One region of the Aliamphritea spongicola genome, then DNA from elsewhere that is predicted to be linked to it. Evidence: riboswitches for the same ligand, from Rfam matches in the RefSeq annotation. Region 1 holds a riboswitch; the other holds the start of a gene.
The links. Region 1 has a riboswitch for thiamine pyrophosphate ahead of thiC (phosphomethylpyrimidine synthase ThiC). Riboswitches for the same ligand answer to the same signal wherever they lie in the genome.
Positions count from the first base shown of each region.

Region 2: linked by a shared signal. The riboswitch ahead of thiD (bifunctional hydroxymethylpyrimidine kinase/phosphomethylpyrimidine kinase) and the one ahead of thiC (phosphomethylpyrimidine synthase ThiC) in region 1 are both predicted to bind thiamine pyrophosphate.

Region 1 is NZ_JAFIDL010000009.1:3,013-10,604, reverse strand. It holds gene JYB63_RS19775 (hypothetical protein) at 1-408, opposite strand, end outside; gene JYB63_RS19770 (Lrp/AsnC family transcriptional regulator) at 577-1,041, shown strand; TPP riboswitch at 1,660-1,766, shown strand; gene thiC (phosphomethylpyrimidine synthase ThiC) at 2,042-3,922, shown strand; gene JYB63_RS19760 (DUF5062 family protein) at 4,006-4,269, opposite strand; gene JYB63_RS19755 (MBL fold metallo-hydrolase) at 4,425-5,066, shown strand; gene JYB63_RS19750 (hypothetical protein) at 5,241-5,483, shown strand; gene zapE (cell division protein ZapE) at 5,493-6,680, opposite strand; gene JYB63_RS19740 (lipoyl protein ligase domain-containing protein) at 6,804-7,553, shown strand; gene pfkA (6-phosphofructokinase) at 7,565-7,592, opposite strand, start outside.
Region 2 is NZ_JAFIDL010000001.1:1,002,488-1,010,079, reverse strand. It holds gene tenA (thiaminase II) at 64-729, opposite strand; gene JYB63_RS04670 (ABC transporter substrate-binding protein) at 771-1,700, opposite strand; gene JYB63_RS04665 (ABC transporter permease subunit) at 1,723-2,472, opposite strand; gene JYB63_RS04660 (ABC transporter ATP-binding protein) at 2,547-3,329, opposite strand; gene thiD (bifunctional hydroxymethylpyrimidine kinase/phosphomethylpyrimidine kinase) at 3,338-4,159, opposite strand; TPP riboswitch at 4,220-4,320, opposite strand; cobalamin riboswitch at 4,528-4,730, shown strand; gene JYB63_RS04650 (ABC transporter ATP-binding protein) at 4,871-5,740, shown strand; gene JYB63_RS04645 (ABC transporter substrate-binding protein) at 5,685-6,641, shown strand; gene JYB63_RS04640 (FecCD family ABC transporter permease) at 6,645-7,592, shown strand, end outside.

The DNA of each region.
Region 1 (7,592 bases):
GCCCATACGCAAAGCCAGCGCCGTTACCAGTCTGACCCCTGCTTGCTGAGTGATACGGATTTCCACAGGCAGGCCGTGGGCGATCAGCATCATGGTGCCGAGTACGGTTACCTGCGCCACAGTCAGAACCTGGTCATCTGCCATCTGAAAAAAGATCAGCATGCCTCCGTAGATATTGGTGATCATGGTGGTGGTCCAGACGATGCCCATGTTTTCCGGTAAACCTACCAACAGCATCAGGGGTTCAAGCAGGGCACTGATATAGGGAATCGCGCCCATTTCCTCAAGTATTTTGACGACGATGATTACCGGCAGCGTGAGCTTGAACAGCAGAAAGAAGACATCAAAAATTTCTTTCGCCAGATCTGGCAACGTATGTTTCCAAAAGGAATGCCATATTTTATACATGGTTTAGCCTGTTACTGCGTGGTTTTGATTGTCGGCTGATTCGGGCCGGGGAGCTATATAGTGTAATTCAGAGGAGGTTTTTAATATTTTCTATTTTTGCTTTATTGGTTAATTTAATTTCTCAGATTGGCTTATCTGGATAATAAAAAATCGCTTTTAGGGAAAATTATGAAACTTCAGTTGGATCGCATTGATCGGCAAATACTCAATATTTTGCAGCGTAATAATCGCATCAGTAATTTACAGCTTGCTGAAGAAGTAAGCTTGTCACCACCGGCGTGCCTGAAACGGGTAAAGCGTTTGCGGGAGTCTGGCGTTATAGAAGCAGATGTGGCCATTCTGAATTCCAGAATCTTAGGTAAGATGCTGAACATCATTGTTGAAGTTGAAATGATCCGTGATCAGGCGGACCTGGCGGATGCATTTATGCGTAAGATGCAGCTGGCAGACGAAGTTACCCAGTGTTATCAGGTGACAGGGGAGGTCGATTTTCTGCTGGTGGTCATGGTGCCGGATATGGAAGCTTATGAGGTGTTTGTACGCCGTGATTTGTCCAACGATCCGTATCTGCGTAAGTTCCGTACTCTGATTTCAATGCGGCGGGACAAGTTTACAACCCGGGTCGAGGTGTAGATCTGCAGGCAAAAAAAGAGAGTACTCAGTTCCCCTTGAGTACTCCCTTCAGCCTGGCTTTCCATGTTCCTTGCGGAGGTTACGGCATCCTGCCTTCTTCCCTGATTCCTTTTCCGCTTTCCAGCCATCCTTTCTTCGATCCATGAAGCGTCTTACTCCACGGCGTCTATTATGCTGAATCAGATTTGGATTTATATAGGAATAATTCTTATTTTCCACCCTGGAGCAGGGGGGAATAAGATGAATAACTGAAGTGGTGTTCGGTCAGAAAGAGCAGAGAAAAAAAGAGAGCACTCAGTTCCCCCTAAGTACCCTCTTCGCGCTGGCATCCTTTTTCCGTGCGGTTGATTTGCATCCTGCTACCATCCCTGACCCGGTCCGCAAGCGTGGCCTTCCTCTGTTCTGTCCCTGAAGTTTGATGATCCTGAAGCACATTATCCACGTTATATTTTTTATAAATATAAGAAAAAGTCTTATTTTTGGCCTGGGCCTTATTAGACTTTAGGTGTAGTGGGCGGTTTTGTTTCCTGCGCACTAGACTTTCTGACGAGAGTTAGTGCCATTCATACCGGCCTGTCGGGTGGACAGCGTAAACATGTCATCCTACACTAGGTCGCAATATCTTGGTCGGGGTGCCCTGAATGGGGCTGAGAGCTGTTCGATAAACAGTGACCCGCGAACCTGATCCGGCTAATACCGGCGTAGGAAATCGAGATGAACCGTCATTATTATTCCTTTCTACGGGGTTCTTGCGGTTTAGCTCGGAATAGCTAACTGTTCAATGAACCATTCTCAGTCAGTCCAGCTTCTACGCAGTATTTACCGTTTTCAGTGTTATATGACCCGGAAATTAGCCCTCGTCCGTAATGGTTGGCACGTTGCCAACTTGAGCGTGTTGCCTTTATGGATTGATGGATAACTTTGATTCGTTATGGCTTTTTCTATGAAGGCCAGACCGGTAGTCCCGCAGACAATAACGAGAATAACTAAAGGTAATACTATGACTGATACCAATATTGCATTGAGTCGCAGCGCACAGGTTGATGAAGCTTCCGTTCAGCCGTTTCCGAAATCCCGCAAAGTGTATGTGGAAGGTTCTCGCAGCGATATTCGCGTACCGATGCGGGAAATTTCGCTGGATCAGACCCCAACTGACATGGGCGGTGAAGTAAACGAGCCATTATATGTTTACGATACTTCCGGTCTGTACACCGACCCGGAAGCTGAAATTGATGTCCGTAAAGGCCTTAAGCCAGTTCGTGCCGGCTGGATTGCTGAGCGAAACGATACTGAACAGCTGGACGGCCTGACGTCTGAGTATGGTCGCGTTCGCGAGCAGGATCTGCGTCTTGATCATTTGCGTTTTGAACTGACCCGCAAGCCACTGCGCGCGAAAGAAGGGATGAATGTTACCCAGCTGCACTATGCACGTAAGGGCATCATCACGCCGGAAATGGAATACATCGCCATCCGTGAAAACATGAAGCTGGCGAAAGCTAAAGCTGAAGGTTCCATGGTAGATCAGCAGCATCCGGGCCATAGCTATGGTGCGCAGCTGCCTGAAGAAATTACTCCTGAGTTTGTACGTAAAGAAGTAGCCGAAGGCCGTGCGATCATTCCTGCAAACATTAACCACCCTGAAGTTGAGCCAATGATCATTGGCCGTAACTTCCTGGTGAAAATCAACGGTAACATCGGTAACTCTGCGCTGACGTCTTCTATTGAAGAAGAAGTTGAGAAGATGACCTGGGGTATCCGCTGGGGTTCAGATACCATCATGGATCTGTCTACCGGTAAGAATATCCACGAAACCCGTGAATGGATCCTGCGTAACTCGCCGGTGCCAATCGGTACTGTTCCTATCTATCAGGCACTGGAAAAAGTAAAAGGTGTTGCCGAAGATCTGAACTGGGAAGTGTTCCGTGATACGCTGATTGAACAGGCAGAGCAGGGTGTGGATTACTTTACAATTCACGCCGGTGTGCTGCTGCGTTATGTGCCAATGACCGCTAAGCGGATGACCGGGATTGTTTCCCGCGGTGGTTCGATCATGGCGAAGTGGTGTCTGGCGCATCACGAAGAAAACTTCCTGTATACGCACTTCGAAGAAATCTGCGAAATCTGTAAAGCTTACGATGTGTCTTTCTCACTGGGTGACGGTTTACGTCCGGGCTCTGTATACGATGCAAACGATGAAGCACAGTTTGCTGAACTGGAAACACTGGGCGAACTGACCAAGATTGCCTGGAAGCACGATGTACAGGTAATGATCGAAGGTCCGGGTCACGTGCCAATGCACATGATCAAGGAAAACATGGATAAGCAGCTGACTGAATGTCATGAAGCGCCGTTCTATACTCTGGGGCCTCTGACTACAGATATTGCACCGGGTTACGACCACATTACTTCCGGTATCGGTGCGGCGATGATTGGTTGGTACGGTTGTGCAATGCTGTGCTACGTAACGCCAAAAGAGCACCTGGGTCTGCCAAATAAGGACGATGTTAAGACCGGTATTATCACCTATAAGATTGCAGCTCATGCGGCAGACCTTGCGAAAGGCCATCCGGGGGCGCAAATCCGTGATAATGCGATGTCTAAAGCGCGTTTCGAATTCCGTTGGGAAGACCAGTTCAATATTGGTCTGGACCCGGATACCGCCCGTGCTTACCACGATGAGACGCTGCCTAAAGAGTCTGCAAAAGTGGCGCACTTCTGCTCAATGTGCGGACCGAAGTTCTGCTCTATGAAGATTTCTCAGGAAGTTCGTGATCTTGATGAGAGTCAGGTGGCGGCCATTAATGCCCAGGCTGAACAGGGAATGATGGAAAAATCAGCTGAGTTTAAAGAAACCGGCGCTGAGATTTACCACAAAGTGTAACGCTTAGGTGTTTCCGTTTGTTTCAGACAAACGGATCATAATCAGAAAACCGCCGGATCTCCGGCGGTTTTTTTGTACGCTGTTTATCCTTCTTTCAGTGGGTGTCCGTCCGGTAGTTGGCGTTCTATCCACAGCGCCAGTTTATGCTTCATGTTGGGTTCGTTATCTTCCCCTTTGGCCAGTGGCTGAATCAGCTTATCCAGTACCAGTAACCGGTAGATCGCGGTGATTTTATCGCTGGCGCTGTCGGTGGCTTCGATTTTTCCGGCACCGCGCTTTTCCATATATACCCCACCAATACGGATGGCTTCTTTAACAAGGGCTGCTTCGTGCTTCAGTTTTGCCAAAATACTGACTCCTTATGCTGACGGTACAGTCACTATAACCAAGCGCCGGCCACAGGCAAGATAAATTAAGCCGCTGGCATAACGCGGATTTACGGTATACTTGCGCGGTTTATCGCCAGTTGTGACATTCAGCCAGCCAGAATACGAGATTTTTTATGAAATATTGCATCATTCCTGTTACCGCTTTTCAGCAGAACTGTACGTTACTTTGGTGCGAAGACACGCGCCGTGCGGCGGTGGTTGATCCCGGTGGCGATGTTTCACGCATTGTGGATAAACTGGAGGCTGAAGGGCTGACGCTGGAAAAAATCCTGCTGACACATGCGCATATTGATCATGCCGGAGGAACCGCTGAACTGGCACAGGCGTACGGCGTACCCATAGAAGGGCCGCATCTGGAAGATAAATTCTGGATTGATGCGCTGGATCAGCAAAGTCAGATGTTTGGTTTTCCTTCCGTTGAGATCTTCACCCCGGATCGCTGGTTGAATGATGCTGATACAGTCAGTTTTGGTAATCAGTGTCTGGAGGTGCTGCATTGCCCGGGCCATACCCCTGGTCATGTTATCTTTTTTCACCGGTCAACTCAGCTGGCACTGGTGGGGGATGTTCTGTTTAACGGTTCTATTGGCCGGACAGATTTTCCGAAGGGGGATCATCCGAGCCTGATTCATTCAATCCGTGAAAAGCTCTTTACCCTGGGAGATGATGTGACATTCATTCCTGGCCATGGTCCGCTTTCCACTTTTGGACATGAGCGTTTGAATAATCCGTTTGTCAGTGATCACCGTGGTTAATTTTTACCTGTTTTAACTGTCAGGTATATTGTTCTTTCCGGGCCGGAAGAGCCAGGTATTTCCGGTCCGAAATCCCTTCTTTTTGCATGAATATAAATCCTGTTCAAAGGCAGGCAGAATACCGCCTTCAGCTATACTGTTAAGGCTATGTTCAAGCAACTTAGGGAGGCATGAATGCAGCAGGTTAGATATGGTGATTATCAGATCACCCCGGCCGTTCAGTCGTTAGGTCGTAACCGCTGGAACTTACTGCCAAGGATCACCGGCGCCAATGTATCTGCACTAGTATCGCCAACTATGTTTTCTACTGCCGATCCTGAAAACCAGATAGTTACATCCTCTGAGCATGAGGCCATAAAACAATGCATTGAGCTGGGTAAAATGATCATCGATGCAGATCTTCAGACTTACCCTTAGCTTTATTTTTTAACTCCTGATTTCTCTTACGGGCGCTTGATTTTGATATTCCACCGACTGCATCTCAGTCAGCCTGCTTCGGGTACGGTTGAATTCAAATTCAAGGCTGCCCTGAGAATATAAATGCTCCAGCGGCTGCGCTGCACTCAGAAATAAATTTACTCGCTGATCATACAGTTCATCCACTAAGCTGATAAAGCGTCTGGCAGGATCATCCATCCGGGCATACTGCATTTTTCGCGCACCGGTGGAGGTTGTTTCATATCCGGCACCGATATTACCGTCTTCAACTCCCCGGGTTTTTATCCATTCCTGTGTTTGCCCGCCAAGTACCGGGACATTGCTGAGAAATACATGTTCGAACCGTGAGGCAAGCTCTATGTAATCCAGCTGTGAGCGAGGGCCGTCACACAGTTGATCAAATTCGAACCAGATACAGGTGCGGTTTCTTTTTATCACCGGAATGGTCCGGTTCATAATGCTGACCGGACAGGTAGTTTTCTGATCGCATGCGGGGCTTAATACATCAAACATATCCCCTAAAGCCGAATCAGCCGGGTGGATAAAGTAATTATTCCGGAATGTCAGCTGGCGTAGCCGGTGATCAGTATCTCCGTCCATATGTAAGATATTAAGGTGCTGCTGTAACAGTAAAATAGCGGGCTCGAAACGCTGACGCTGTAAGCCATCTTTATAGAGCGCCTGCGGCGGAGTGTTTGAGGTAGCGACAAATATCATACCCGCGGAAAAAAAGCTTTCCAGCAGGCGTGCAAGGATCATCGCATCGCCGATATCGCTGATAAAAAACTCATCAAAACAGATGACTTTGCATTCGCGGGAGAACTGTTTGGCAACCTGTTGTAACGGATTTTTATGCCCGCTTAATGTTTGGAGTTCCCGGTGAACCCTGGCCATGAAGTGATGAAAGTGCAGGCGAGTTACGTAGCCCGGGGGAAGATATTCAGTGAACAGATCCAGCAGATAGGTTTTACCCCTACCCACCGCACCCCACATATATAAGCCTTTCGGTGTTGGGGATTTATGACCAAAAAGCCTGGGGCGGCCTGGCTGAAGTAATGCATCTGCCAGTGCCTGCAGGTGTTCGGTTGCGAACTGTTGTGCAGGATCGTTCTGATAGCCCAGCTGAGCGTTACGTGTTTGGTAAAACTGGGTAAATGTAGTGCTGTGAGCAGGCATTTAAGTCCGTGATGCTGATCCTGATGAATGTGTTGCGAGAATATCAGTATATGGGCCGGACTTGTATTAGCCAGATGTTACCGGGACAATTGCGCGCAGTTGTTTATCGGGAAGAAGGTTCATATGAGTGTTACGTCAGAAATGGCCAGCCATATCTATAGTGGTGGCATGCCGGAAGAGCAGGCGAAAATTGATGCTGTTCTGTCAGAGCCTGTTGCAGAACCTAAGCTGCTGATCTGGCGTTACGCTGAGCCCGCGGTGATTATGGGGCGTTCACAGCGGCCGGATAATGAGATGCTACAGCGCGCAGCAGCAGCCAGAAATATTCCAGTACAGCAGCGTGGTTCAGGCGGTGGCGCTGTGCTTGCTGGTCCCTGGATGTTGAGTGTTACTCTGTTTTTACCCACGGATCATCCGGCTGCTGAGCTGGGAATTATTGATATTTTTAAGTGGTTTGAGGCGGCCTGGTTAAAGGTATTGTTGGATAGCGGCATACCCTGTCAGTCTGTTGATGAGTCTATGATTGCTGAGTCTAAAGTAGCCGCCAAGGCACAAAAGGTTGAATGGGCCTGCTATGCGGGGCTTTCCCATGGAGAGCTAGTTTCCAATGATGGCCGTAAGTTGTTGGGGCTGGCACAGATTCGCAAACGAAATGGCGTGGCATTGGTCAGTGGTTTACATTTGTCCCCATGCGAATGGTCACTGCTGGCTGACGTTGTGGCTGATGAGCCGTCGCTTGGTGAAAATCTTCAGCGTTTGAACAGTGACTGCTTCAGCCTGAGCGGTATAAGTGCGGATACACTGCTGCATCCGCTGGTGGATGAATTAATCAAAGCGTTGCATGAAGCCAGTGGACATTTAGACGTTATATAGCCGGCCCCCGACTATTTATGCAGCAGCATTGCCATATCG
Region 2 (7,592 bases), on a different contig from region 1:
TTTTGTGCCGCGCGGTGCGTTCTGAAGCGATGGTTCAGAATGCCCGTCAGAGGGGGAGCCGATTTATTGAGTCAGATCCAGCCCCTGTTGCCAGAAGGCAATTTCCATCCGCGTAGCGGTGGTGAAGTGCTTTTGCAGCTGTTTGCCGCGGCGGCTGTCCGCCGGGATTTCTGCAATCAGTTCATCAAAGAATGCCGTGGTGGCATAGGCTGCTTCCTGATATTCCTCACCGGCGTACATGTCGATCCAGTTAGCGTACGGGTTACCTTCAATGACGCTGTTGCCAGCTTCAGTGAGGTACTGACCCACGTGGGCGTAGCCCAGTGCACATGGCACCAGTGCCGCGTACAGGTCGGCCAGGTCACCCTGCAGGCCTGCATCGATCAGGTAACGGGTGTAAGCCACGGTGGCAACGGCTTCAGGCAGTTCCAGAATATCGTTTTCCTGCAGGCCCCAGGACTTGCAGTAGTCGATATGCAGGCTGATTTCGTGCTCTACCAGTGCCGAGAGTGAAGGCAGGCTGGCCCGCATCTGATGTGGGCTGTCGCTCTTGAACACCGCCAGCGCGTGAGCCCGGGCGTAGTGGATCAGGTAGAGGTAGTCCTGCTGCAGGTAGTGACGAAAACTTTCCCCGGCCAGTGTGCCCTGGCCAAGCTGCTGCACGAAGGGGTGCTTGATGTACAGATTCCAGTCTTGCTGGCAGCCTTTGATCAGATCCTGATGGTTCATAGTCTGTTTTCCTGTTTGTACTTGCTGTGTTTTACACAGGTTTACTGAACGATGTAGTCAGTGGCTTTCGGTAGCGTTTTGATCACACCGTTGTCGAACAGGAATTGGGCATAGTTATCATAACGGCCCAGATCTGCTGCCTGTGGGCGTAGGGCGAAACGGATCAGGGTGTCTTTCCAGGCCAGGCGGTTCAGTTCAGTATCCAGCTTGTTACCGTCGCCGTAAGACTTGAACAGTTCCCATGCTTCGTCCGGGTGGTTAACGGTGTACTGTGTTGCCAGTTCCAGTGCGCGGTTAAACTTCTTCAGCATCTCTTTATCGATTTTGTTGCTGTTCGCAACCACAACCAGCTCGTCGTATGGCGGAATGCCTTCTTCTTCAACGAAGAACGCTTTGCCTTCAAAACCTTCCATGCTCAGCTGGTGCATTTCGAAGTTACGGTAACCGCCGTAGATAGCATCAACTTTGCCGGTTGCCAGTGAAGCAGACAGAGACCAGCCCACGTTGATCAGTTCAACATTTTCAATGCTGGCGCCGTTTTTCTTCATCATGGTGCCGATGGTGGCATCGACCAGACCGCCGTCGAAGGCGTAACCGATTTTCTTACCTTCCAGGTCAGCCAGAGAGTTGTAGCCCTTGTCTTTCAGTACCATCACGGTATTTAGCGGGGTGGCGATCAGGGTTGAAACCCGGCTCAGGGGCAGGTCTTCCACCACGTCACGGATCAGCTGTGGCTGATAGGTAACCGCCAGATCGAATTTACCGGCAGCAACTAGTTTAGGCGGAGTGCTTGGGTCAGCAGGTTCGGTGATTTCAATGTCCAGACCCTGAGCTTTGAACAGGCCCTGCTGCTTGGCAACAATGATCGGGCCGTGGTCCGGGTTTACAAACCAGTCCAGCATCAGGGTGACTTTTTCAGCCAGTGCCTGCTGGCTGAACATAATCAGGGCAAAAGCGAATATTTTTTTCATAACAGTTTCCGTTGTTTCATTTTCAGGTGTTGTTTGGCTTTTCCCGATACCAGGGAATGGCTTTTTTAAGTAACTGGTCGGTGCTGTAGTACAGCAGAATAGAGAACAGGGCGAGGATAAATAGGGCCGCGAACATGTCGGCAATCTGCATCCGGGCATTGGCTTGCAGCATCAGGTAACCCAGGCCGCCGGCAGAGCCTACCCATTCACCAACCACTGCACCAATTGGCGCAACCACCACCGCTACCCGGATGCCGGATGCCAGTGTTGGCAGGGCGGCAGGTAAGCGGATATGCCACAGCTGACGCCAGCGGTTGGCGTGCATGGTGGTGGCCAGATCAAGGTAGCCGGTGGGCGTGTGGCGCAAACCGTCAAAGCAGGTAGTGGTGACCGGGAAGAAGATAATCAGTGCCGCCATAATGACCTTGGAGGCCATGCCATAGCCGAACCAGAGCATCAGAATTGGCGCCAGTGCGAATACGGGGATCGCCTGGCTGGCAATCAGTACCGGCAGTAACCAGCGGCGTACCGGATTAAACAGCAGCATCTGCAGGGCCAGGCCGATGCCCATAAATAAGCCGAGTAACAGCCCCAGTACAATCTCAGTAAGAGTGATCAGACTGTGATCCCACAGCAGTTCCGGATTGCTGATCAGTTTGTCGAAGACCAGCAGAGGCGGCGGCAGAATGAACGGTGGCATCGAGAAGATCACCACAATGGCCTGCCACAGGCCCAGTAAGACCAGGCTGGTGATGGTCAGGCGAAACAGTATCTGGCGCCGCCCCGTGCCGTTCTGTAAATCCTGTTGTGTGCTGGCGCGGTTAACGACCGGTGTAACGGGCTTATTCACTGGCGCTCTCCTTCACTGACACTGGCCACACTGAACTGTTCATCGGCGGCCTGAAGGGCAGCCAGCAGGCGGTGCTGGTAGTCACCAAGTTCTGCATCCACCGGACGGGGCACGGGGCTGTCCGGTGTGGCGGCAGCTTTCAGCCGGCGCTGCTGAAACAGCCAGACGTGCTGGCCCAGTCGCAGAGCTTCCTGAGGATCATGGGTGATCAGCAGTACCGTACGGCCTTCAAGTGCTTTGAAGGCCAGTGCCTGCAAGCGGTGGCGGGTCACGGCATCCAGTGCGCTGAAGGGTTCATCCATCAGGACGATGGGGGTGTCCTGCATCAGGGTACGGGCCAGCGCCACACGCTGTCGCATACCGCCGGACAGCGCATCCGGCAGCAGGTGGCTGCTGTCAGCCAGACCAAGCTGGGCCAGTAGCTGGTCTGCCCGGGCGTAGTCTTCAGCCGAGGGTTTACCTTTGCTCAGGCGGGCCTGCAGGCAAACGTTATCGCGTACTTTCAGCCAGGGCAGGAGCAAATCCTGCTGGGCCATATAGGCGATCTGACCTTCCAGGGGCTGGCCGTGCTGATCGATAATTTCACCGCTGCAGTGATGCTGCGGTTCAATTAATCCCGCAAGACGGCGCAAGAGGCTGGTTTTACCGCAGCCGCTGCTGCCCAGCAGGCAGGTCCATTCTCCGGCGGGCAGCTGCAGGTTGAGATCACTGAAGACCGGTTCAGGGGCATTCTGATACTGCAGGCTGAGCTGGCGAATATTAATTTCGGTGGCTTGCATGGTCTGGATTACCGGGCCTGACGGTAAAAGTGGTGAACCGGGCCGGAACCTTCACCAATGTGCAACTCATCAGCGTGTTCGATGGCCGCCTGTATATAGTCTTTTGCCTGCTGAATGGCATCTGCCATCGGGTAGCCCTGTGCCAGGAAAGACGCAATGCTGGCGGACAGCGTACAACCAGTGCCGTGGGTGTTTTTGGTGTCGATACGCTGGCTGCTGTATGTGCGCAGGCCTTCAGATCCTAGCCAGAAATCAGTGCTGGTATCGGCTGCCTGATGGCCGCCTTTGATCAGTACCGACTTGCAGCCATAGCCAAGCAACTGTTCGCAGTGTGCGGCGGTATCTTCCGCGCCAGCGGTATTCAGTTCCGGGCGTGCTGCCAGTAATGCCTGCGCTTCTGGCAGGTTAGGGGTAATTACGTCCGCCAGTGGGATCAGTTCGCGGATCAGGGTATCGGTAGCATCCGCTGCCAGCAGCACATCGCCACTGGTGGCAACCATCACCGGGTCAAGCACCACGTGTTTTGGCTGATATTTGCGGATGGCTGCCGCCACTGTACGGATGGTGTCCGCGTCGCCCAGCATGCCGATCTTGACGGCATCGACGGCGATATCGCTGAAAACTGCTTCGAACTGTTGCTCAATGAACTCGCCGGTAACCGGCATAACGCCAGTGACGCCGCGGGTATTCTGGGCGGTCAGGGCAGTGATGACTGTGCAGGCGTAGCTGCCGGTGGCAGAAATGGCTTTGATGTCCGCCTGTATGCCAGCACCGCCACCGCTGTCGGATCCGGCTACGCTGAGAACGATAGGAGTGTTGGGCTGTGACATGGTGCTTTCCTGCGTCTGAAGATAGATAACGGTCTGACCCGGGCAGGAAAAGCAATGCTGGAAGTAATGTTCACAGATTTCCTACGCCAATAACTGGATCAGGTTCAACGGGTTCAGCATATGCCATCTCAACCAGAATTCTGGTTCCCCGACTGTATTGGGCGATCATAGAGAGTTGGCTATACAAAGACAAATGAAACTTATTGTTATCTGTGGCTGTGCGCCTAAAGCATGAGAGTTGTCGTGAAACTCAGGGCTGGTATGGCCTGGGGGTAAAGGTCAAAAAACGACACAGGTAATTCGGTACTGAAAAAAATTCTCGGGGTAAGGGTTGTGTTTCAGAATTTTCCAAAATACTATGCTGCCAACTAATTCTGTATGCGACAGGTGCAGCCGGCCATTTTTATGTCCGGCTGATAATTGGGAAGCCGGTGTAAGTCCGGCGCTGCCCCCGCAACGGTAACTACAGTTTGGTGATCAGCAAACCACTGAGCAATACGCTTGGGAAGGGCTGATTACCGGCATCTGCCAACTGTTAAGCCCGGAAACCAGCCTGCGTATCACCCTTATATTATCGCGGTGGGCGGTTCTGGGCATAAAAGCTTTCTGTAGCTTTTTTCCTGGGCGTGCTTGTCCGTGTGTGAACATAGGCGACACATGGCAAAGACAATTCGAAAACACTCTCTGTTCTGCCGGGGCTTCCGGTAACCGATGGCTGTGGCTGATTTGCTGCAGGTTTCAGGGCTGACTGTATCTGGCGATAACCAGCAATTACTGCTGGATGACGTCAGCTTCAGTATGCGCCCGGGCGAAGTAGTGGGTGTACTGGGGCCGAACGGCGCCGGCAAAACCACACTGCTGCGCTGCCTGTTTGGTGCTTTGCGCCAGTTCAGCGGATCAGTTCACATCAATGGCCGGGATATCAGCACTCTGACTGATCGGCAACGGGCTTTGCAGGTGGCTGCTGTAACACAGGAAATGCCAGCTGACTTTCAGCTCAGTGTCCGTTCGGTGATTGCGACCGGCCGTACGCCTCATCAGCACTGGTTTACGGGTAAAGACCCGGATGCCGAAAAGGTGATTGATGAGGCCGTCAGGCAGTTTCATCTGCGGCGCTATCTGGACCGGGACATCAGTGAGCTTTCAGGCGGTGAACGCAAACGCGTCATGATCTGCCGGGCACTGGTACAGCAACCGGAACTGCTGGTGCTGGATGAACCCTGTAACCATCTGGACATTGAACATCAGCTCAGCCTGATGCAGTTACTGCGTAAACTGCCGGTCAGCAGCCTGGTGTCCCTGCATGATTTTCCATTGGCGGCCCGCTATTGCGACCGCGTTCTGGTCATGAAGCAGGGACGTCTGGTGGCTGAGGGGCCTGCTGAATCTGTGCTGACCCCTGAGTTATTCGAAAACGTTTTTGCCGTGCGTGCCAATACCTACTCTAACCCTTGGGAGCAGTGGTCGTTTTATGCCACCTCGCTCCCCTTTTTTTCCTGTACAAAAAAGCAAAAGGATCAAGCACATGCGCACTCTCATCTTCAGCTCAGCGATGCTGTTCGCCAGTCTGGCGCCGCTTAGCCAGGCATCTGAATTCCCGGTTACTGTAGACAGCTGTGGCCGAACCGTTACCTTTAATGAAGCTCCTAAGCGGGCGGTCATTCATGATCAGAATATGAGCCAGATGGCATTTGCGCTGGGTATTCAAAAGAATGTAGCCGGCCTGACCGGTATTACCGGTTGGTACAAAACCAGCCCTGAGTTTGATAAAGACCGTGGTGATATTCCTGAACTGGCGCCGAAGAACCCGACCACTGAGAACGTCATCAGTGCTGATCCGGATCTGTTCTTTGCCGGCTGGAACTACGGTATGCGTACCGACGGTGAGCTGACGCCACAAAGCCTGGGTGATCTGGGTGTACCGGTTCTGGAACTGACTGAATCCTGTGTTCACCTGACCAAATCCGGTCCGGATGCGTCTATGGATCTGCTATACGATGACGTTGTACGTCTGGGTGCGGTATTCGGCGTGAAGGAAAAAGCCGACGCACTGGTTGATGGCTGGAAATCCCGTCTGGCAGCCGTCGCTGATAAGACCGAAGGCAAGAAGCCGGTGAAGGTATTCCTGTATGACTCCGGTGAAGACAAGATCTTTACTTCTGGCCGTTTCGGTATGCCAACTGCGCTGATCCGTGCTGCCGGTGGTGAAAACGTGATGGATAACATCGATACCAGCTGGGGCAAGGTAGGCATTGAAGCGGTGATGGATGCCGAACCTGATTTCTTCATTTTGGTGGATTATCAGAAGGGTGGCTGGAAAGGCTCCTGGGAATTCATTAAGAACCATCCGGTGCTGTCCACTTTGGATGCGGTGAAGAACGACCGCTTCCTGCCACTGGAGTACGGTGAAATTACACCGGGCCCGCTGAACATTCAGGCGGTGGAAAAACTGGCTGAGAAGATGTACCTGAGCGGACGGTAAGTTTTGAGCAAACCCTTCAGGCCGGGGTTGATCGGCGGTGTCCTGCTGCTGATCATCCTGGCACTTTCACTGGCTGGCGTCATGATTGGTGTCAGCCAGATTCAGCCTGACCAGGCACTTGGTATCCTGCTTCACGGTTTCAGCCCCGACGGGCTGGGGCGTTTTATCGAGCCGGACTGGCGTAATTCCCAGGCCGTTATCATTAATGAGCTGCGGGCTCCCCGGGTGATTCTGGCCATGCTGGCCGGTGCTGGCCTGGCGGTGGCCGGTGCAGCCTTGCAGGCGGCAACCCGTAATCCGTTAACCGACCCGTTCCTGCTGGGGGTATCATCCGGTGCTTCACTGGGGGCGGTGCTGGTTATCTCCCATGTGGGGTTGGTGATCGGGGCGTATACCATGCCGGTGTTCAGTTTTGCCGGCGGTTTATTGTCTTTCCTGTTGTTGCTGATACTGATGAAACGGCCGGAGAACCAGCGGCCGGACCGGCTGGTGCTGGCGGGTGTGGCCATCTCATTCTTGCTGATGGCCGGCACCAACGGTCTGATTTTTCTGGGTGACCAGCGGGCGGCACAGTCAGTGGTTTTCTGGATGCTGGGGGGGCTTGGCCGGGCCCGCTGGGATCTGCTGCCTATTCCGACGCTGATCATAGTACTGGGCGTGATGTTACTGATCTGGCAGGCCCGTAACCTGAATGCCCTGATGATGGGGCAGGAGAGTGCAGCTGCGCTGGGTATATCCGTTAACCGCGTGCGGATAACCGTATTGTTACTGGCAACCCTGGTGACCAGTCTGATCGTTTCTCTGACCGGTACTATCGGATTTGTCGGGCTGGTGGTGCCGCACATCATGCGGACATTCATCGGCGGGGATAACCGCATCCTGTTGCCTGTATGCGCACTGGCTGGTGCGGCTTTCATGCTGGGGATGGATATTGTTGCCCGGATGTTGCTG